DNA from 3 places in the Mesorhizobium sp. M0701 genome. Region 2 is predicted to be linked to each of the others. Evidence: predicted binding sites of a transcription regulator. Region 2 holds the regulator's gene; each other region holds the start of a gene.
The links. Region 2 encodes LexA, which represses DNA repair genes until DNA is damaged. Its sites were predicted from a motif close to TGTTCNNNNTGTGTTCNG; they were not measured.
Positions count from the first base shown of each region.

Region 1 (7,238 bases), on a different contig from region 2:
GTCGACATCGGGCTGGAATGTGGGTTGGCCGGCCACGCCCAGATAGGCAAAGGCATGTGGGCGATGCCCGACCTTATGGCGGCGATGCTGGCCGAGAAAATCGCGCATCCCAAGGCCGGCGCCAACACCGCCTGGGTGCCGTCGCCGACGGCGGCGACGCTGCACGCCACCCATTATCACAAGGTCGACGTCCATGCCGTGCAAGCGGCGCTGAAGAGCCGGCCCAAGGCAAAACTCGACGACATCTTGTCGGTGCCGGTCGCTGTGCGGCCGAACTGGTCGCCAGAAGACATCCAGAAGGAACTCGACAACAATGCGCAAGGCATTCTGGGCTATGTCGTGCGCTGGATCGACCAGGGCGTCGGCTGTTCGAAAGTGCCTGACATAAACGACGTCGGTCTGATGGAGGACCGCGCCACGCTGCGCATCTCCTCGCAGCACATCGCCAACTGGCTCCATCACCGCGTCTGCACGCCCGAGCAGGTCATGGAGACGATGAAACGCATGGCGGCGATCGTCGACCGCCAGAACCAAGGCGATCCGCTCTACCGGCCGATGGCGCCGGATTTCGACAAGTCCATCGCCTTCCTCGCCGCCTGCGACCTGGTCTTCAAGGGGCGCGTGCAACCCAACGGCTACACCGAGCCGGTGCTGCACGCACGGCGGCTGGAGCTGAAGGCGCGGGATAACGGCTGAACCGAAAGCACGATGCACGCCGGCCAAGGGTAAGCGCCGGCGTCCCCCTCCCCCTTGAGGGGAGGGTGGCCCGAAGGGCCGGGTGGGGTCGCCAACGCAGTGCGCCAACCCAATTCTGACGGTGCGCCTTAGGAGGAGCATCGCAACGCTCCGCACCTCGGTCGGTTTCGAAATGCGACAGGCCGAGCGTCTCACCGGCGACCCCACCCGGCCGCTTCGCGGCCACCCTCCCCTCAAGGGGGAGGGGAACGTCACGCCGCCTGTGCCATCCGTTCCGAGCTCATGCGGTAGGAAATCGCTTCGGCCAGATGGATGCGGCCGACCGTCTCGCTGGTCTCGAGATCGGCCAGGGTCCGCGCCACCTTCAAGACGCGGTGATAAGCTCGTGCGGAAAAGCCGAGCTTTTCGCTGGCATCCCTCAGCAGCGACAGGCCGGCGGCGTCGGGCATGGCGATCTCCTCGATGACTGACGGCGAGCAATGCGCGTTGGTGGTGGCGGAGGTCGCGCCGAGCCGCTCGAAGCGCTCTCGCTGGATCGTACGGGCGCGGGCAACACGTAGTGCGACGGCGGCACTTTTCTCCGCCCGGTCCGGCCGGATCAGATCGCTGGCCGAGACCGCCGGCACCTCGATCCTGAGATCGATGCGATCGAGCAGCGGGCCGGAAATGCGCGCCTGGTAGTCGGTGCGGCAGCGGTCGCCGCGCAGGCAGCGATAGCCAGGCTCGCCGGCCATGCCGCAGCGGCACGGGTTCATCGCCGCGACCAGCTGGATACGCGCCGGGTAGGTGACGCGATGATTGGCCCGGGCGATCATGCAGTCGCCGGTCTCGAGCGGCTGGCGCAACGCATCGAGCGCCTGCGGCGAGAATTCGGGAAACTCGTCGAGGAACAGCACGCCGTGATGGGCAAGCGAGGCCTCGCCCGGCCGCACGCGCAGGCCGCCGCCGACCATCGCCGCCATCGAGGCCGAATGGTGCGGCGCGCGGAACGGCCGCCGGTCTGTGAGTTTTCCTTCGCCGAGTTCTCCGGCCACCGAGGCGATCATCGAGACTTCGAGCAATTCCCTGGGTGCCAGCGGCGGCAGGATCGACGGCAGCCGCTGCGCCAGCATCGACTTTCCCGACCCCGGCGGTCCGACCATCAGAAGATTGTGGCCGCCGGCCGCCGCCACCTCCAGCGCCCGCTTGGCGGTCTCCTGGCCCTTGATGTCGGCAAGGTCGGGCAGGTCGCGCGCCGAGGCATGGATGCCGGCTTCCGGCCGCGACAGAACTTGCGTGCCGCGAAAATGATTGGCGATGGCGATCAGGCTGCGCGGCGCCAGTATGTCGAAATCCTTGCCGGCCCAGGCCGCTTCCGGCCCGCAGGCGAACGGGCAGATCAAGCCCTTGCCTTCGGCGTTGGCACCGATCGCCGCCGGCAGCGCGCCAGCCACCGCGGCGATGGTGCCGTCGAGCGACAATTCGCCAAGCACGACATAGCCGGCCAGCATGTCGCCCGGAATGGCGCCGAGCGCCGCCATCAGACCGAGGGCGATCGGCAGATCGTAATGGCTGCCTTCCTTGGGCAGGTCGGCCGGCGCCAGATTGACGGTGACCTTCTTCGACGGCATCGACAGGCCGGATGCATGAAGTGCTGCCTGCACCCGCTCGCGGCTTTCGGCTACAGCCTTGTCGGCCAGCCCGACGATGTGCATGTTGACCTTGCCCGGCGCGATCATCACCTGCACGTCGACCGGCACGGCCTCGATGCCCTGGAAAGCAACCGTGCGAACCCGCGCCACCATGTCTTCACCCCGGATGCAGGCTTTTGCCCCAAGCCTTTGCGATCATGCCGCGAAGGCGTCACCCGAGACAACCACAGATTTCCGGCGAAGGCAAGAACATTTGGGGAACAGCTGAGCGCAACGGCTGCAATGGTTTGCAACGCGGCCGCTCGCGAAGCGAGGCTAGTTGCGCTTCTCCTCGACGGCATCCCAGAACAGGCTGGCGATGTCGGCGCCGCCGAAGCGCTGCACTTCGCGTATGCCGGTCGGTGAGGTCACGTTGATCTCGGTCATGTAGTCGCCGATGACGTCGATGCCGACGAGGATGAAGCCGCGCTCCTTCAGCGCGGGACCGATGCGGGCGCAGATCTCGCGTTCGCGTTCCGTCAATTCGGTTTTTTCGGCGCGGCCGCCGACATGCATGTTGGAGCGCGAATCGTGCTCGGCCGGCACGCGGTTGATGGCGCCGACAGGCTCGCCGTCAATCAGGATGATGCGCTTGTCGCCAGCCCGCACCTCCTTGAGGTAGCGCTGCACGATGTAGGGTTCGCGGAACAACTGGCCGAACATTTCGAGCAGCGAGGCGAGGTTGCGGTCGGCCTCGTGCAGGTGGAAGATGCCGGCGCCGCCATTGCCGTAGAGCGGTTTGACGATGATATCGCCGAACTCCTTGCGGAAGGCTGCGACCTCGAGCGGGTCCTTGGTGATCAGCGTGTCCGGCATCAGGTCGGGAAATTCAGTGACGAAGATCTTTTCCGGGCTGTTGCGCACCCAGGCAGGGTCGTTGACCACGAGGGTCTTCGGATGGATGCGCTCGAGGATATGCGTGGTGGTGATGTAATTCATGTCGAAGGGTGGATCCTGCCGCAAAAGGATGACGTCCATCTCCGAAAGATCGGTGCGGACTTCTTCGCCCAGCGAATAATGATTGCCCTTCTCGTCGCGAACCTGCATCGCCTCGATACGGGCAAACACCTTGCCGTCGCGCAGCGACAGCCGGTCGGGCGTGTAGTGGAACAACTGGTGGCCGCGCCGCTGCGCCTCCAGCGACAGCGCAAACGACGTGTCGCCGGCTACCGACACGGTGGAGATGTGGTCCATCTGGACGGCGACTTTCAGGGGCATGGCAGCTCTCCGGCGCACTTGGAGCGATCCACTTGGACGCACAAAGTACGCTCCAACATTTTTTGAATCCATGCATCGTGCTTTCCGAAAATCGATTCCGATTTTCGGGCCGATGCATCGACGACAGCGATATAAGGAAATCGGCGGCTTCTGCCAATCGGCCAAGGTCACGATGAGGCTGCGCTTCGCTTGGCGCAGACCTCGACGCGATAGTTCTCAGCGGTCGAAGACCAGCTTGGAATAGCCGAGGAAGGACAGTGCCATGGCGACCAGCGAGGCGACCGCAAGGGCTATGAGCGGCGACACCATCGGCAGTGCGAACAGCATGGCGCAATAGACGAGATAATTGACGACGCTGGTGGCAATGCCGACGCCGCCATAGCGGGCGCCCTCTTGCGCGACGCCGCGGCTGGAAGGCGAGAAGGTCAGATGGCGGTTGATCAGCCAGGTGACGGACAGGGCAAAACCGATCGAGATGATGCGAGCCGCGAAGGGGCCAAGCGGCGCTATCGCCAACACCAGCCAAAGCGCCGCCGCGTCGGCGACGAAGCCGATGCCGCCGGCGACAATGAAGCGGGCGAGGCGTCCCATTTAGGGCTCTAAGCCGCCCGCGGGGTCTTGCGCGGTCCGGTCTTCAAAGTCGCGAGCGCACTTGCGCGTTCGCGTTCGACGCGGCCGGAAGGCATCGACAGATAGAAGATGCGCTTCTGCTCGGCCCGGCCGCGCGACACCGAATCGAGGATTACCCCGGTCACCGCCGCCAGCATCGACAGCAGCAGCAGCCCGACCGACAGCACCCACGTCGGCATGCGCGGCACAAGCCCGGTTTCGGCGAACTCGATCAGCACCGGCGCCATCAGAAACAGGCTTGATGCCAGGAAGAACACCGAAAAAGCGCCGAAGAAACGCAGCGGCTGCGTCTCCTTCATCAGCATGGCGAACATCCACAGGATCTTCGCGCCGTCGCGAAAGGTCGACAGCTTCGACGAGGAGCCTTCCGGCCGGCGGCCATAGTCGAGTCCGATCTCGCTGACCGGCAATTTGAGCTGCGAGGCGTGCACCGACATTTCGGTCTCGATCTCGAAACCGCCGGAAACGGCGGGAAAACTCTTGACGAAGCGCCTGGTGAAGGCGCGGTAACCCGAGAAGATATCGGTAAAGTCCGAGCCGAACAAACGTTTGTAGAGGCTGTTGAAGATGCGGTTGCCGAAGGCGTGGCCTGTCCTGCCGGCGTCGTTGACGACGCCGCGCCTGGTGCCCACCACCATGTCGGAGCGCTCGGTCAGCAGCGTGTTGATCAGTTGTGGCGCGTCCTCCGGCGCATAGGTGCCGTCGCCGTCGGCCATCAGGTAGATGTCGGCCTCGATGTCGGCGAACATGCGGCGCACGACATTGCCTTTGCCCTGGCGCGGCTCGCGCACCACGATGGCGCCGGCGGCGCGGGCTCGGAGCGCCGTCAGGTCGCGCGAATTGTTGTCGTAGACATAGATCGCGGCGGCAGGCAGCGTTTCGCGAAAGCGCCGCACCACTTCGCCGATCGTCAGCTCTTCATTGTAGCAAGGCAGGAGCACGGCGATGCTCGGCTCATGGCGCACTTCTTGTGGCATTTTCGTCTCCGGATGCCCTGTGAGGCCCCTGACCACTCAAGCGCCGGCCTCGCTCGGGCGGCTTTACTATTTATTGAAGCTGTTAAGGCTAGGTTTAAACCGCACCGTATTCCTTCCAAAGGTCCTGATATGAGCACAGCCGACGATGGCGCCTCCATTTGGAGGTCCGATATCGCGCTGGCGCTGCTTGCCACGCTGCTGGCGCTTGCCGTCAATGCCTTTGCCGGCTTCCCGGCACTGACCAATGCCGGCGGCGACAACGACAATCTGCTGCGCCTCGTCGAAGTTCGCGACATGCTGGCCGGCCAAAGCTGGTTCGATCTCCACCAGTACAGGATGGGCCTGGAAGGCGGTTTCGTCATGCATTGGTCGCGGCTGGTCGATGCGCCGATCGCCGCCATCATCATCGCCGTATCGGCCCTGACCGGCAGCGCGGCCTTTGCCGAGAATGTTGCGCAAGTGCTGTGGCCGGCGCTGCTCTTCTGCCTGACCGTATTTTTCACGGCTCGCGCCGCGCGCAGCTTTGCCGGTGACAGCGCCGTGCTGCCCGCTGTCGTGATCGGCGCTGCCGCACTGTATTTCCTCGGCATTTTTTCGCCTGGCGCGCTCGATCACCACAATGTCCAGCTGATGCTGAGCATGGCCAGCCTGAGCCTGTTGCTTGAAGCGCCAAGGCGCAGGCCGGCGGCATTGCTCTCCGGCCTGTGCGCCGGATTGATGCTGGCCGTCGGCATGGAAACCGCGCCTTATGTCGCCACCATCGGCGCCTCAGTCGCCACGCTGTTTGCCCTCGACGCCGATGGCGAGAGGTCGATTGCCAGGGATTTCGGCCTCGGCTTTGCCGGCGTCTCCGCCCTCGTCTTTGTCGTCACCATCCCGTGGTCCGCCTGGGGTCAGGCGCAATGCGACGCCTTCTCGGCCGTGCAGTTGGTCGTCGCAGCGATTGCCGGAACCGGCCTTGCGGCGATAGCGTCGATCGAGCCCGCCGGCCGCACGCGCCAACGGCGGTTCGCCTCGCTTGGCCTGCTTGCCCTGATATTGGCCGCTCTCGTCGTCCTTTTGTTCCCACAATGCCTGGCAGCGCCCTACGCCAACCTCGATCCGCGCCTCAAGGAGCTATGGCTTGATCACATCGACGAGGCGCAATCGCTGTTCAAGCTGGTCGCTGAAGATCCGGCCGGGGTGGTGGCGCGCTATGCCACGCCGCTCATCGCGCTCGTGCTGATGGCGCTTCGCCTTGGCCGTGGCGGCTGGCGGCGGCAGGACAGCCTTGTCGGCGCGCTGCTTGTCGTGGCCTTCATCGTCAGTGCTTGGCAGGTGCGCGGTTCGACATTCTCGATCGCCTTCGCTGTCGTCCCGCTTGCCGCCTGGATTGCCAAATGGCGTCAACGGGCCGAGGTCAGCCCGTCGCGCAGCGTGGCGCTGCGCATGGCCGCCGTCTGGCTGGTTTCGGTGAATGCCGTCTGGACTGGGGCTGCCGCGGCAACCTCGGTCGCCTTCGAGGACAGCAGTACCGCCGCCGATAATGGCGACGGCGCCGATGTCGCTTGCCAGCGCATGGCCTCCTTTGCGGCGCTTGGCCGCCTGCCAGGCACCACCATACTGGCAATTTCCAATCTCGGATCGCCGATCCTGGCCTATTCCGGACATCACGTCTTCGCCGGGCCCTATCATCGCAACGTCGCCGGCAACCTGCTGGCGCTCGATGCCTTCCTTGGGTCCGATGCGGATGCCAGGACCATCCTGGCGGATCATCACGTCGGCCTCGTCGCGCTGTGCCCCGGCAGCGCCGAAAGCAAGCTCCTCGCAGCCGAGGCGCCGGCAGGCTTTCTTGCCGGGCTGATGCGCGGCAGCGTGCCGGAATGGCTTGAGCCGGTTGCCGGGACCAGCGGAGCCGCCGTCGAATTGTACCGCGTCCGGCTGGGCAGCTGATCGATCGGCGGCCCGTGCGGCCTTTTGTCGGACGTAAGTCCTGACAATCCACTCTTTCGCCCTTGCCCACCCGACACGGCTGGATAGGATGCGCGCCGGCCGACTGCGATTATTG
Region 1 covers NZ_JAMYPO010000015.1:126,199-133,436, reverse strand. The annotation lists gene NKI24_RS17060 (malate synthase G) at 1-696, shown strand, start outside; gene NKI24_RS17055 (YifB family Mg chelatase-like AAA ATPase) at 948-2,480, opposite strand; gene gshB (glutathione synthase) at 2,643-3,584, opposite strand; gene NKI24_RS17045 (GtrA family protein) at 3,801-4,175, opposite strand; gene NKI24_RS17040 (glycosyltransferase) at 4,184-5,191, opposite strand; gene NKI24_RS17035 (GtrA family protein) at 5,321-7,123, shown strand.
Region 1: a site for LexA is predicted at 2,573-2,590, ahead of NKI24_RS17055 (YifB family Mg chelatase-like AAA ATPase). Genes of this name have one in related genera too.

Region 2 (7,238 bases):
TGAATGAAATCTGGCTGCCGCGTTTTTCCCCATCGCGCGTGCTTTCGAGCGTGAGCCCGTAAGTGCCGCACTTTGCCTCGACAAGCTCGATGAACAGATCCGCCAGCGCGATGCTCTTCTTGCGCACCGCCGTCATGTCGACATCGTTCCAGATGTCGAGCGCGCCCTTCAGCGTGCGCATCGACAGGACCGGCTGCGTGCCGCACAGAAACCGGCGGATGCCGGTGCCGGCCGCATAGCCTGGCTCGAAGGCGAAGGGCCGTGCATGGCCCCACCAGCCGGTGAGCGGCTGCTGGATGTCGGAAAGATGCCGCTCAGCCGCATAGATGAAGGCAGGCGCGCCCGGGCCGCCATTCAGATATTTGTAGGTGCAGCCAACGGCAAAATCGGCGTTTGCCTTGTCGAGTTCGACTGGCATCGCGCCGGCGGTGTGGCAGAGATCCCAGACGATCATCGCCCCGGCTTCCTGAGCCCTGCGCGTCAGCGCCGGCATGTCGCGCAGTTCGCCCGACTTATAGTTGACGTGGTTGACCAGCACCACAGCGGTGCGTTCGTCGATCAGCTCTTCGATGGTCGGCGCGTCGACTCCCGAGAGGCGCAGCAGCGTATCTTTTCGCGTCGAAACCACACCCTCGGCCATGTAGAGGTCCGTCGGAAAACTATCGCCCTCGGCGACGATGACCTGCCGCTCCGGTCGCATGGCCATGGCGGCGTGCAGCAGCTTGTAGATATTGACCGATGTCGTGTCGCAGACCACTGTCTGGCCGGCCGCGGCCCCGATCAGGCGCCCGAGCTGGTCGCCAAGTTCAAGCGGCATGTTGAACCAGCCGGCCGTGTTCCATGCGCGGATGAGATCATGCGACCATTCTTCGGTCGCGGCCTTGTGCAGTTCATCGAAAGCGGCACGTGAAGCAGCTCCTAGCGAATTGCCGTCGAGATAGATCACTCCTTGCGGCAACACAAAGCGGTCGCGCATCGCGCGCAGCGGATCCGCGGCATCCATCGCCTTTATGGCCACGAGATCGGGAATTCCTGTCATGATTTGTCTGCTCCCCCAAGATCCAACGCAACGCCGGACACGCATCGACTGTTCTTCCATTACTTGGTTGCGCGCAGCAAGGCTCCACCGGCGAGAAGCAGCCTGACCAGGCGGTGGAAACCGGGACTTAACCCGAGGTTGGCGTTTTGAGTTCGTTTCGTTCACGGTGCATTGACCAAACCGCACAGTCGATACGGGTTCAATTCCGTGCCTTTTGCCGACCGACGGCCGATGCCAGTGCCGCCTTCTAGGAGGCCAGAAGGGCGCAAACGAAAGCAGAATCAAGGCGATGAGGCTCGCGGCGGTGAAAATGCGGTACGCCGGTAGGGGACGTCGTTTGTTTCCCGAGCCTTAACGCATTCATTAAACTTTAAACAGTTGCGGAACACAACTGGAACAGATAGTGTTTGTTCTGGGTTTGTTTTTCTGATTCTGTTGGGGGTCGCTATGCTGACACGCAAACAACACGAACTGCTTATGTTCATCCACGAAAGGTTGAAGGAAAGCGGTATCCCGCCTTCATTCGACGAGATGAAGGAAGCGCTCGACCTGGCTTCCAAATCCGGAATCCACCGGCTGATTACGGCGCTGGAGGAGCGCGGCTTCATTCGCCGTTTGCCCAACCGGGCCCGTGCGCTGGAGGTGCTACGCCTGCCTGACTCGATCGCCCCCGGCCTCAATGCGGCACGCAAGTTCTCGCCGAGTGTCATCCAGGGCAGTCTTGGGCAAGGCGCCCCTCGGCAAGGCAAGCCGACATCGTCGCGCGTGCCCGCAGCCGGAAATGACGACGATGTCGTCGCCGCCGTTTCGATCCCGGTGATGGGCCGCATCGCTGCCGGTGTGCCGATCGACGCCATCCAGCACCAGACGCATTCGATTTCGGTGCCGCCGGATATGATCATGGGCGGCGAGCATTATGCGCTTGAGGTCAAAGGCGATTCGATGATCGAGGCCGGCATTTTCGACGGCGACACGGTGATCATCCGCAATGCCGATACGGCGAGCCCCGGTGAGATCGTGGTGGCACTGGTCGACGAGGAGGAAGCGACGCTGAAGCGGTTCCGCCGCAAGGGCGCCTCGATCGCCCTGGAAGCCGCCAATCCGGCCTACGAGACGCGCATCTTCGGACCAGACAGGGTCAAGGTGCAGGGCAAGCTCGTCGGACTGATCCGCCGCTACTGAGCTCCGCCCTTGGCGCCGGCTTTGGGGTTGTCGGCCCGGCGGTATGGCGGCAGGCCCCGTGCCGCGCGTGAAAATTTCCGCTGCACGTGCCAGGGCCGGTATGATTTTTCGACGGCGAAGCGGATCTCGGCGCGTGTTGCCGCTTGTGGATCGAAATAGACGGCGGCACTTCCCGCGCGCGCCAGTTGCCGTTTGGTGACGACGAGGACCAGCCGGTCGTAGTAGCAGGGGTTATGGGCGGTGGCGTCGTCGATGACGATCAAGCTGGCAAAGGCGCAGGCTGGCCGCGCAGTATCGCGGTCCTTGGCTTGCGCGATGATCGCGCCGGATGGATGCCTGGCAAGGCAGAGGCCGTCCGTGCAAATGAACGGCATGCCCGGCGGTAGGTCGGCCGGATCGGCAATGTCGAATTGCGGGTCGTTCTTTCCAGGTGTTTCCGGCGCGACGATAGCCTCTGATGTGAGCGCGCGTTTCCAGTTGTCGATGGTGAACTCATTCGGGCGTGCCCGGTTGACCGCGAGTTCACCGCTGCCGATCGGCAGCGCGACCAGCCGTGCGTCCTCCGAGACCAATACGTCGGGTATGCGTGTCTGCGTTGTCGTCAGCAAGCCGGCGAGCGCAAAAGGAAGTGCCGCCAGCCGCAACCACGTCGTCGCCATGCTGGCAATGACGAGGGCGATCGTCACCAGAAGGACGGATCTCAGCGAAATCAGCCCGACCGCATCGATCGGCGAGCGCTCCGAGATCCACCCGGACAGGGCGATCATCGCCGTCAGCCCCTTGCCCATGACATAGAGAAAAGGGCCATCCGCACCGAACGGCATCGCCAGCGCGCTGAGAACGGCGAAGGGCATGACGACCAGTGACACGATGGGCATGATGGCCAGATTGGCGAACAGGCTGAGCGGCGCCACGCGCTGGAAATGCCATATGGCGAAAAGCGCCGTGGCGCTCCCTGCAATGATCGAGGTCATCGCCAGACCGCACATGCCCAGCAGGACCTTTCGAGTGGCAAAGCGTAGCGGCGACAGCCGCGGCGGCGGCATGGTGGCCCTGCCGGCGCGGTAATCGGACCAGCCTGCATAGGCGCCGACAAGGGCCGCCGTCGCGGCGAAGGACATCTGGAAACTCGGACCGACCACCTCGTGCGGCGACACCAGGATGACCGCGATGGCCGAGATCGCCAGGTTGCGCATGGTGAGCGCGGCCCGGTCGAACAGCACGGCGATAAGCATCACCGCCAGCATGATGAAGCTGCGTTCGGCCGCCACGACAATGCCGGAAAAGACGAGGTAGGCCGCAATCGAAAAAAGCGCGGCGGCCGCGGCATATTTCTTGACCGGCCGTCGCGATGAGAAATCGGGAAACAGCGCAAAGGCACCCCGCAGCAGCGCCATGATGGTGCCGGCGACCAACGCCATATGCAGCCCCGAGATGGAGATGATGTGGTAGATGCCGGTGCGCCGCATCGCTTCGTTGATCTCCTCGGGAATGCCGGCGCGCACGCCGACGATCAGCGCAGCAGCAATCTCGCCCTCGGCACCGCCGATGCGGCTGCGGATATGGTCGGCGATGGATTCGCGCGCGTCTTCGATCGCGGAAGAAAGCTGCGCGCCAAGCGGCATGCTGCCCGACGACACGATTTTCGGATTGCCGAGAAAAAAGCCGCTGCCGCCGATACCGGCGAAATAGCTGTCGAAGGAGAAATCATAGCTGTCGGGCCGCACCGGGCCGGTCGGCGGCAGCAGCCGCACATAGCCGGTGATCTCGGAACCGGCGGTCAGCTCAGCCGGTATCTTCATCGCCGAAACGCGGACCCGTTCCGGCATGTAGCGCAGTGTCGGCCTGGCCGTTGAGATCACATCGATTGTCAGCCTGATGCGGCCGCTTGCCATGGGCTCGTACGATACGACGCGACCCGTCAGCCGCGTCGAGATTTCGGAGCCGAGCATATGCATTCCGACACGCCATGTCTCGAACTTGGCGGCAAGTACGCCAAGCGCGCAGAGCAGCGCCACCATGAAGCACAGGCGCGTCCTGGGCCATGACCGCGAGACGACGGCACAAAGGGCCGCGAGGAGCGCGATTGCGATCGGCTGTGGAAAGGCCGGCTCCACCGACAGCCCGAAATATACGACCACCCCGCATGCGAGGAACACCGGCACCAGCAGGAAGGCAATGCCGCGGTCAAGTTCCAGGTCGGCTGCCGTGGTTACGCTGTTGCGGATACGGGACGGTGACGGGAGGCGGAAACGCCTGGGCAGGCGTACGATGGGCTCGCCCGCGGGCACGAGAACCGCTGCTCGGTCGCTGGCCGGCAGCGACGGAGCATCGAAGCGCGGAGCAGGTAGCAATGCCGGTGCCGGCAGGACAGGCGGGCGAGCGGCAAACAGCAAGCGTTCGCTGACGCCGCTGCCAACGTCCTCGCCCTCGCCCGTACCACGGCCTCGCACAGCCATCGGGTCTGCCCCTTGCGCCCTCGACCTCCTATGCTACATGAACGCGCAACGCGCGAAAGTCCGCAAACCCACTTCCTTCGCCCGCCTGAGAGTTCCATGCCCGATAAGGTCGTCACCCGTTTTGCCCCCTCGCCCACCGGCTACCTGCACATCGGCGGCGCGCGGACGGCGCTGTTCAACTGGCTGTATGCCAAGCACACAGGCGGCACGATGCTGCTGCGCATCGAGGACACCGACCGCGAGCGCTCCACCGATGCGGCAAGCGCGGCCATTCTCGACGGGCTTTCCTGGCTTGGCCTGACATGGGACGGCGAGCCGGTGTCGCAGTTCGAGCGTGCGCCGCGCCATCGCGAGGTGGCCGAGGAGCTCGTTCGTATGGGCAAGGCCTATTATTGTTATGCGACGCCTGCCGAGCTAGAGGCAATGCGCGAGAGCGCACGGGCCAAGGGGCTGCCTCCCCGCTATGATGGACGCTGGCGCGACCGCGACCCGTCGGAGGCGCCGCCCGGCGCCAAGGGGGCGATCCGCATCAAGGCGCCGACAGACGGCGAGACGGTGGTGCATGACCGCGTCCAGGGCGACGTGCGCTTTCCCAACAAGGATCTCGACGATTTCATTATTCTGCGCTCGGACGGCAATCCCACCTACATGCATGCCGTCGTCGTCGACGATCACGACATGGGCATCACCCACATCATCCGCGGCGACGATCATTTGACCAACGCCGCACGCCAGACCGTAATCTATCAGGCCATGGGCTGGAAGGTGCCGTCGATGTCGCATATCCCGCTGATCCACGGTGCCGACGGCGCCAAGCTGTCGAAGCGGCACGGTGCGCTTGGCGTCGAAGCCTATCGCGCCATGGGCTACCTGCCGGAGGCGCTGCTCAACTATCTTGCGAGGCTTGGCTGGAGCCACGGCGACGATGAGATCATGTCGATCGCCGACATGATTGCATGGTTCGACATTGGCGACGTCAACAAGGGCGCCGCCCGTTTCGACTTCGCCAAGCTCGAGGCGCTTAACGGCGTGCATATGCGCCGGATGAACGACGCGGCGCTGCTCGACATCTTCATCGCCACTCTGCCCTATCTTGAAGGCGGCCCGGCAATCGCCGCGCGCCTCGACGACAGACGCAGGGCGCAACTGCTTGCCGCTTTGCCGGGCCTGAAGGAGCGCGCCAAGACGCTGGTCGAACTTGTTGAAGGGGCTGCATTCCTTTTCGTCGAGCGGCCGCTGCCGGTCGACGAGAAGGCGGCGGCGCTGCTCAGCGGTGAGGCGCGCGCGATCCTGCGGGGCGCTCATGCGGCACTAGCCACGGTTTCGGAGTGGTCTGCCGCCTCAGCCGAAGCCGCGATCCGCGACTATGCGCAGGCCGCCAGCCATAAACTCGGCGCCGTGGCCCAACCTTTGCGCGCCGCGCTCACCGGCAAAAGTACCTCGCCAGGTGTCTTTGATGTGCTTGCCGTGCTTGGCCGCGAGGAAAGCCTGGCGCGGATCGCTGATCAAATCGATTAGCAAACTGGCCCAAGAAGATTGGCATTGAAAGGTGTGTTTCGCAGTGCAACATTGGGTCTTGGCCTAATCTGCCGCGCAGATTCAATTGCGGGCGCAAATGTGCGTATTCCGATGCTTTTGACGTGTTGGGTTCAGATATTTTGCCTTTGCCGGCCTGAGGAAACAAAAAGGAGTTTGCTATGACCGAACCTGCGACAAAAATGGAATTTGGCGGCAAAACCCAGGCATCGACGGCCAAGCTGGAACTCGGCGGCAAAACCCATGAATTCAAGATACGAAGTGGTTCGGTAGGACCTGACGTCATCGACATCGGTTCGCTCTACAACACCGCCGGCGTCTTTACCTACGATCCCGGTTTTACGTCGACGGCGAGCTGCGAATCGGAAATCACCTTCATCGATGGCGATGCCGGCATTCTTTTGCACCGCGGCTACCCGATCGACCAATTGGCCGAGCACGGCGACTTCCTCGAAGTCTGCTATCTCTTGCTCTATGGTGAACTCCCGACCAAGGCGCAGAAGGACGATTTCGACTACCGGGTGACGCGCCACACCATGGTGCATGAGCAGATGTCGCGCTTTTTCACCGGCTTCCGCCGTGATGCGCATCCGATGGCGGTGATGTGCGGCGTGGTCGGCGCGCTGTCGGCCTTCTATCACGATTCCACCGATATCTCGGACCCCTATCAACGCATGGTCGCGTCAATGCGGCTGATCGCCAAGATGCCGACGATCGCGGCGATGGCCTATAAATACCACATCGGCCAGCCATTCATTTACCCGAAGAACGAGCTGAATTTCGCAGCCAATTTCCTGCATATGTGCTTCGCCGTGCCTTGCGAGGAATACAAGATCAATCCGGTGCTGGCCCGCGCGATGGAGCGCATCTTCATCCTGCACGCCGATCACGAACAGAACGCCTCGACTTCGACCGTCCGCCTGGCCGGCTCGTCGGGCGCCAATCCTTTTGCCTGTATCGCTGCCGGCATCGCCTGCCTGTGGGGTCCCGCACATGGCGGCGCCAACGAGGCAGCCCTGAAC
Region 2 covers NZ_JAMYPO010000005.1:125,784-133,021, reverse strand. The annotation lists gene kynU (kynureninase) at 1-1,039, opposite strand, end outside; gene lexA (transcriptional repressor LexA) at 1,487-2,221, shown strand; gene NKI24_RS07225 (ComEC/Rec2 family competence protein) at 2,215-4,680, opposite strand; gene gltX (glutamate--tRNA ligase) at 4,777-6,198, shown strand; gene gltA (citrate synthase) at 6,378-7,238, shown strand, end outside.

Region 3 (7,238 bases), on a different contig from region 2:
CCGGCCTCGTCCATCCCCGCCACCGGCCACAGGCCTTCGGCCATCGCCTTCGTCTCGAACGAGAAGTCGGGTTTCTCGACAATTTCGAAGAGAAGCGGAGAATCGGAACGCGGGCGAGCCATGGTGCGGCGAGGTTCGCATCGGCTCCGATTCTCCGCAAGTCCCTCCGGGTCGGGCGGGGCACCGGACCAGGAGGGGCTACCGTCTGCAAGCCCGGGGACAGGACAGGCCGGACGGGATTTTTGCCTGTTGCCGGCCGTTTCAACCGGCTGGCGCGAGACGCTTTGTCACAGCAGCATCAGCTGCTCGGTTGCCTTGGCGGCGGGGACGAACTGGTCGGTCCTGAGCGAGCGCCGCTCGGCGTTGAGGCCGAGCCGTTTGGCAGCGATCTCGAAACGCCGGCCGATCTGCCAGGCATAGGGGCCGGAGCCTTTCATGCGCTTGCCCCATTCCGAATCGTAGTCCTTGCCGTCGCGCATCGAACGGATCAGCGACATGACGTGGCGATAACGATCGGGATAATGGCGCAGCAGCCAGTCCTTGAAGATCGGCGCGACCTCCAGCGGCAGGCGCAGCAGCACATAGCCGGCTTCACGTGCCCCCGCTGCCTGCGCCGAATCGAGGATGCGCTCCATCTCCGGGTCGGTCAGTCCGGGGATGATCGGCGCAACCATCACCGAGGCCGGAATGCCGGCGTCTGAAAGCTGCCTGATCGCGTCCAGCCGCTTGGTCGGCGTCGACGCGCGTGGCTCCATGGTGCGCGCCAGCATGCGGTCAAGCGTCGTCACCGACAACGCCACCTTGGCCAGCCCGCGTTCGGCCATGCGCGACAGAATGTCGATGTCACGCGTCACCAGCGCCGATTTGGTGACGATGCCGACCGGGTGCCCGCGCGCCTCCAGCACTTCGAGGATCTCGCGCATGATCCGGTATTGCTTCTCGATCGGCTGGTAGGGATCGGTGTTGGTGCCGATGGCGATGGTGCGCGGCTGGTAATTATCCCTGGACAATTCCTTGTCGAGCAGCCGCGCCGCATCCGGCTTGGCAAACAGCTTCGATTCGAAATCCAGCCCCGGCGACAGCCCCATGAAGCTGTGCGTCGGCCGCGCGAAACAATAGACGCAGCCATGTTCGCAGCCACGATAGGGGTTGATCGAGCGGTCGAAGGAGATGTCGGGCGATTCGTTGCGCGTGATGATGGTGCGCGGCTTCTCGACCTGTACCTCGGTCTTGAACGGCGGCAGCTCCTCCAGCGAATTCCAGCCGTCGTCGAACACGTGCCGGCTGACCGGCTCGAAACGGCCGGACGGATTGATGCCCGCCGACCTGCCGCGATTGCGGTCGGGACGGACGCGCATGCCGCTCTGCTCGATCATCGCATTCGCCATCTCGGCCCTGCCAGCGCCGAAGGCTGCAATGTCGGCACGCACGATCTGTTCCATTTTGGCCCTTTCCCAGGGACTGTCCGCCCGCTGTCGAATCGCTCTGCTCATGAATGTATTCCTATCGCATTGATGAGAACAAAGCAAGAACTTTCTCGCGACGCGCCGCAAAAACTGGCGCTGCCCACCGCTTTCCGCTATTCGGCTAAACATGCTCAGCGTCCTGATCGAAACCCTGAACGACGAGGAGGGCCTTGCCCGCACGCTCGCCTCGCTGATCGGCGGCGCCGTTGAAGGCGTGGTGCGCGACGTTCTCGTCTGCGACACCGGCTCGACCGATCAGACGCACCGCGTCGCCGAACATGCCGGCTGCCACTATGTCAGCGGCGGCATCGCCGCCGGCATCAGGCAGGCCAAGGGCGACTGGCTGCTCTTGCTGGAACCGGGCGCGCGGCTGGGAGAGGGCTGGATCGACGAGGTCGTCGCGCATACCGCCAGGCAAACCATGGCGGCGCGGTTCTCGCGGGCACGCGGCAGCCGCGCGCCGTTCCTGTCGCGTGTCTTTGCCGGAAATCGCGCTCTCGCCGAAGGCCTGGTGATCAGCAAGCGTCAGGCCGCGGCGCTGTCGAAGAACGCCCGCAGCGCCGAAGCGATCGCCCGCGGCCTGGCGACCAGGAGGCTCCACGCCGAGATCTGGGTCGCGCCGCGGAAGTGACGGCTTACCGTGCCGGTTGTGGGAACTCCGCCAAGCAAATTTTCTGGCGGGTCGTCGTTTATTGTGCATTGCACAAAATCTGGCCGGGGGTTACCATTCCCGGCGATATGGGCGAATAGGGTTTGGGGTGTGCCGGAGTGGCGACGACTAACGTCGATGCTGTTCCCTCGACATTTTGAGGACCCCGATGACCCTTTCAAGCCCTGACAAGTCCGGCGCTGCAAGCCTCGAGGCGATCGCACGCAACGGCGGTACGCTGCGCCGCATCGCCGCCCGCATCCCGACCTATCTTTCCGACCTTCGCGAGAATCCGGCATGGCTGCCGATGTTCATGCTGGCCCGCACCATGCCCGCGCGGCGCCTGCACTGGCGCGGTGCGAAGCCGGTTCCGCCGGCGCGCAATGTCGGTGAAACGATGTTCGCCGGCGTTGACCGCGATGCCGTCGTCGGCGCGCTGCGGACGGAGGGGCTCTATTCGGGCCTGATGCTGCCGGCCGCCGTCCATGAGGAGATCGCCCGCTTCGCCGAGCGCACGCCATGCTTCGGCAATTTCGACCGCCGGCTGGAATTCCTGCCCGAAAAACACGCCGATGCCGAAAAGCATTTCGGCCGCCCGCTGCTCAGTGGTCACTATTTCGAGCGGGTCCTCGACTGCAGCGCTGCGGTCGCCGTGCAGCGCGATCCGCTGCTTCTCGACGTCGCGGCACACTATCTCGGCAGCCAGGCCAAGCTGATCACGACCCGCGTCTGGTGGAGCTTTCCGACCGGTGGCGTCTCGGACGCCGACAAGAACATGGCCTCGCTCGGCAAATACCATTTCGACCTCGACGACTGGCGCATGCTGAAGTTCTTTTTCTACCTGGTGCCGGTCGACGCCGACACCGGGCCGCATGTCTATGTCCGCGGCTCCCACAACCGCCGCATCCTGAAGCATCAGCTGACGCTGCTGGTCGGCCATTCGGCGGAAGAGGTGCTGGGCGTGTACGGCGAGCAGAGCCCGGTCACGCTGACCGGGCCGGCCGGCCTCGGCTTTGTCGAGGATCCGTTCGGCTTCCATATGGGCACCGTGCCGACGCGCACGCCGCGGCTGATGATGGAGGTTGGCTTCGGCGTCTCGCCGCCCTCGCGCCGGCGTTTTCACGGCGAGCCGGTCATTCGCTAAACCGAGGTCGCTTGGCTGATACCTCGGTTCGTCTCAGCCGCGCCGCAAATGCTCGTCCAGCCGCGGCATGATCTCGACGAAGTTGCAGGGCATGTGCCGATAGTCGAGCTGCGGCTTCAAAATGCCGTCCCAGGCGTCCTTGCAGGCGCCGGGCGAGCCCGGCAGCACGAAAACGAAGGTGGCGTTGACGACGCCGCCGGTTGCCCGGCTCTGGATCGTCGAAGTGCCGATCTTGTCGTAGGAGATGCGGTGGAACACTTCGGAAAAGCCGTCCATGCGCTTTTCGAAGATCGGCTCCAGCGCTTCCGGCGTCACGTCGCGGCCGGTGAAGCCGGTGCCGCCGGTGGTGATGACGACATCGATCGCATCGTCCTTCGACCAGCCCAGGACCTTGTCGCGGATCTTGTCGCGGTCGTCGGTGACGATGTCGCGGGCGGCCAGGACATGGCCGGCCTCGGCGATACGGTCGGCCAGCGTCTGCCCGGATTTGTCGTCGGCGAGGCTGCGCGTATCGGAAACGGTCAGTACCGCGATGCGCACGGGAACGAAGGGGCGGCTCTCGTCAATCCTGGCCATGGGCATCAACCTCCGATGTCACGCTTCGCGTCGCCGCGACAAACCAGTCGGGACGGCGGCTGCGAATATCGACAGCCGCGCGCTTGGCCACATTGCCGGTCTCGAACAGCCCGAAGCAGGTGGCGCCTGAACCGGACATCCTGGCAAAACCGGCTCCGGCCTTGTTGAGCACGGAAATGGCCTTGCCGATGGCGGGCTGGATTGCGCGCGCCGCAGGCTCGAGATCGTTGCGGGTGATCTCCAGCCAGTTGCGGATGCCGTGGAAGTCGAGGTTGCGCGGCAGCGGCGGCAGCCCCGCATTGTCGCGGCGGCCAAGCGCCTCGAACACGTCGGCCGTCGAGACGGCAGTGCCGGGATTGACGAGCACCAGACCCAGCGCCGGGAAACCCGGCACGAGCGTCAGCTCGTCGCCGATGCCGCGGGCTATCAGCGGTCTGGCTGCGAGGCACATCGGCACGTCGGCGCCGAGCGACAGGCCGATCCGCGCCAGTTCGGCATCGCCGACATCAAGTCCCCAGGTCTGGACCAGGGCGCGCAGCACAGCCGCCGCATCGCTCGACCCTCCGCCGACACCGGACGCGACCGGCAGGTTCTTTTCGAGCCTGATGGCGACAGCCGGTGCGTGCTGGGGACCGGCCTCGCGCCGCAGTGCATCGCGCGCTCTCACCACCAGATTATTGTCGTCGACCGGCACCGCGGAGGCGTATTTGCCGGACACGGAAAACCCATCGCTGTCGGCAAGCTCCGTTTCGATGCGATCGCCGAAGCGCGTGAACACAGCCAGGCTTTCGATCGTGTGATAGCCGTCGGCACGCTGGCCGGTGACGTGCAGCGCGAGATTTATCTTGCCGTGCGCATGCGACACCCGGATGCTGGCCTCGGCGTTCACTGGCTCGGCCGCGAGGGGGACGACGGTCAATCCTTGGCCAGACGGTATTCGCCGGTCTTCGGGTCCTTGACCAATGTTCCCATCGTACCGTTGGCGGCCTGCTTTTCGGTACGCCGCACCTTGGCGGTCACACGCTCGGCTTCCCTGACGAAGGAGCGGTAGCCGAAATAGGCGGCAATGCCGACGACGGCGAAGAAAATGATCTGCGGCATGTCAAACTCCTCCCTCGCAAGGCCGGCAAGGCGGCCGGTCGGGTCGGTTGATGATTTATGCTAGACGCTTTCACCGGCTTTTCAAAGCCCGAAGCGCGCCCACAGCGCGCGCTCTTCCGCCGCATCGATGACGCCGCTTGCCGCGGCGGCGGCGATATCGGGCGCCGAAAAGCTCGAGCCGAACAGGCCGAAGCGGCCGAACAGGCCGCGCGGCGCGGTGATCAGCTTGAGCTGGGTTTTCGGCCCGAAACGGCTCTTCAGCACGCTGCGCATGTCGCCGAGCGCATCGACCAGCCCGAGCTCCAGCCCCTTTTTGGCCGTCCAGAAAAGTCCGGTGAACAGGTCGGGATCGTCCTTGAGCTTGCTGCCGCGCCTGTCCTTGACGAGATCGATGAAGGTCTCGTGGACCTCGAGCTGCAGCGCCTTCAGGCGCTCGACGTCTTCCTTCTTTTCCGGCTTGAACGGGTCGAGTACCGCCTTGTTCTGGCCGGCGGTGTGGACGCGGCGCTCGACACCGATCTTCTTCAACAGCTCTGGAAAGCCGAACGAGGCCGACACCACGCCGATCGAGCCGACGATGGAGGACGGGTCGGCAAAGATCTCGTCGCCGGCGACCGCGATCATGTAGCCGCCCGAGGCCGCCACGTCCTCGACGAAAACCAGGACTTTCTTGTTCTTCTCGCTCGCCAGGTCGCGGATGCGCCTGCAGATCAGCCGCGACTGCACCGGTGAACCACCTGGCGAATTGATCGAGATGGCGACCGCCGGCGCGTCGAAGGAAAACAGCTTTTCGAGAAGGCCGGCGGTGGAAGCGAGCGACAGGCTCGGCCGGAACTGGCCGCCGCCGGGCATGATGGTGCCGTGCAGGCGGATGACCGGAATGGTGACGACGGCGGAGCGCCAGGATTTCGGCAGCAGGCGGTTGAAAAGGCGTTTCACGAGGGGGCGGTCTCCGGTCGATTTGCTTGAGGCATGTAGGAATTCGCCGGCCAACGGCAATGCCGTCACGCCGGCAATCAGAATGGATCAGTCTCCGAACAGCGACGCCAGCCCGTTATTGATCAGCTCTGCCCGTTCCGAGGGGCCATTGCCTGAATAGGCATGCAGCATCAGCGGCGGTCGGATCGACAGTTTGCCGCGTGCGCAGAGAATTGCCCGGACGACGATGCGGATCGCTGCCGCCTCGGGGCGAGGGTGGACGGCCAGCATCTCGGCGTCGCCGAAGCGGCCGGCAATGGCATCGAGGATGGCGCCGAGCTGTTCCGGCCTGGCGATGACGGCCAGCCCGCCGCCCGGCCTGACCACCGCGGCCGCGCTGCGGATCCAGCTGTCGAACAGCCCGTCCTCCGAGACGTGCGCGGCCTTTCTCAGCGGATCGGGCGTCGCGCGATCCTCGGCGGCATTGAACGGCGGGTTCATGATGACGAAATCGAAGCTGTTGTCCTCGAGGCCGGCGGCCGTTCGCGCCCGGCCCGACAGCGTGACATCGGCGACGAGCACCGAGGCGCGGTCGCTGAGATGCGCATTGCCGGGATGGGCAAGCGTGGTTGTGGCGAAGGCCGCCATTTCCGGGGAACGCTCGACAAGCACGGCCTCTGCAGCGGGGCAGCGCGACAGTACCGCCAGGCCGGCGGCACCGGCACCCGCGCCAAAGTCAGCAAGCCGCCCGGCGAACGAGGACGGCACGGCAGCCGCCAGCATCATCGCATCCATGCCGGCGCGGTGGCCCGCCTTTCTCGGCTGCACCAGCCAGAAGCGACCGCGATGGAAGGCGTCGACCGTATGAGCCGGCATGTCCGGGACAAGGGCAGCGGGCGACGCGGACATTATTTTTGGCGGATCTCGTTGGCGATGCCTGCATCCGTCAGGATGCGCCGCGCCGCATCGGCCTTGTCGGCGTCCACCATGACACGGCGGGGCAGGATGCCGATCGAGCCGTCGAGCACGCTCATGTTCTGGTCGGCGACGAAACAGCCGATGCCGGCATCGCGCATCAGCGATTCGACAAACGAAATGATGACGGCGTCGTTGGTGCGGATGAGCTCTATCATCGGATGAAACTCGCAGTTTGCGGCGTTGATGTAAACGTAGGCGTGATCATGTACCAGAGCCGGCGCGCCAATTCGCCTCTTGCCGCGCCGGTGGGTGACACCCTAGAGTCTGTCCAGGGACCATGTTGCCGTCGTGCATATCGAGGTTGGGAGTTTTGCCGTGGGTGTCGTTCTCAACATTGAAAACGGGAAGCGCGAAGCCGCCTCGATAAAGGACCTCATCGACCTGACCGCGGCCGACATGGGGCGCG
Region 3 covers NZ_JAMYPO010000028.1:86,223-93,460, reverse strand. The annotation lists gene rnhB (ribonuclease HII) at 1-122, opposite strand, end outside; gene NKI24_RS23740 (PA0069 family radical SAM protein) at 288-1,442, opposite strand; gene NKI24_RS23735 (glycosyltransferase) at 1,594-2,097, shown strand; gene NKI24_RS23730 (phytanoyl-CoA dioxygenase family protein) at 2,285-3,259, shown strand; gene moaB (molybdenum cofactor biosynthesis protein B) at 3,293-3,835, opposite strand; gene NKI24_RS23720 (4-(cytidine 5'-diphospho)-2-C-methyl-D-erythritol kinase) at 3,822-4,724, opposite strand; gene NKI24_RS23715 (membrane protein) at 4,751-4,936, opposite strand; gene NKI24_RS23710 (S49 family peptidase) at 5,018-5,875, opposite strand; gene NKI24_RS23705 (tRNA1(Val) (adenine(37)-N6)-methyltransferase) at 5,963-6,763, opposite strand; gene NKI24_RS23700 (putative signal transducing protein) at 6,763-6,987, opposite strand; gene NKI24_RS23695 (polyprenyl synthetase family protein) at 7,148-7,238, shown strand, end outside.
Region 3: a site for LexA is predicted at 1,517-1,534, ahead of NKI24_RS23740 (PA0069 family radical SAM protein). Genes of this name have one in related genera too.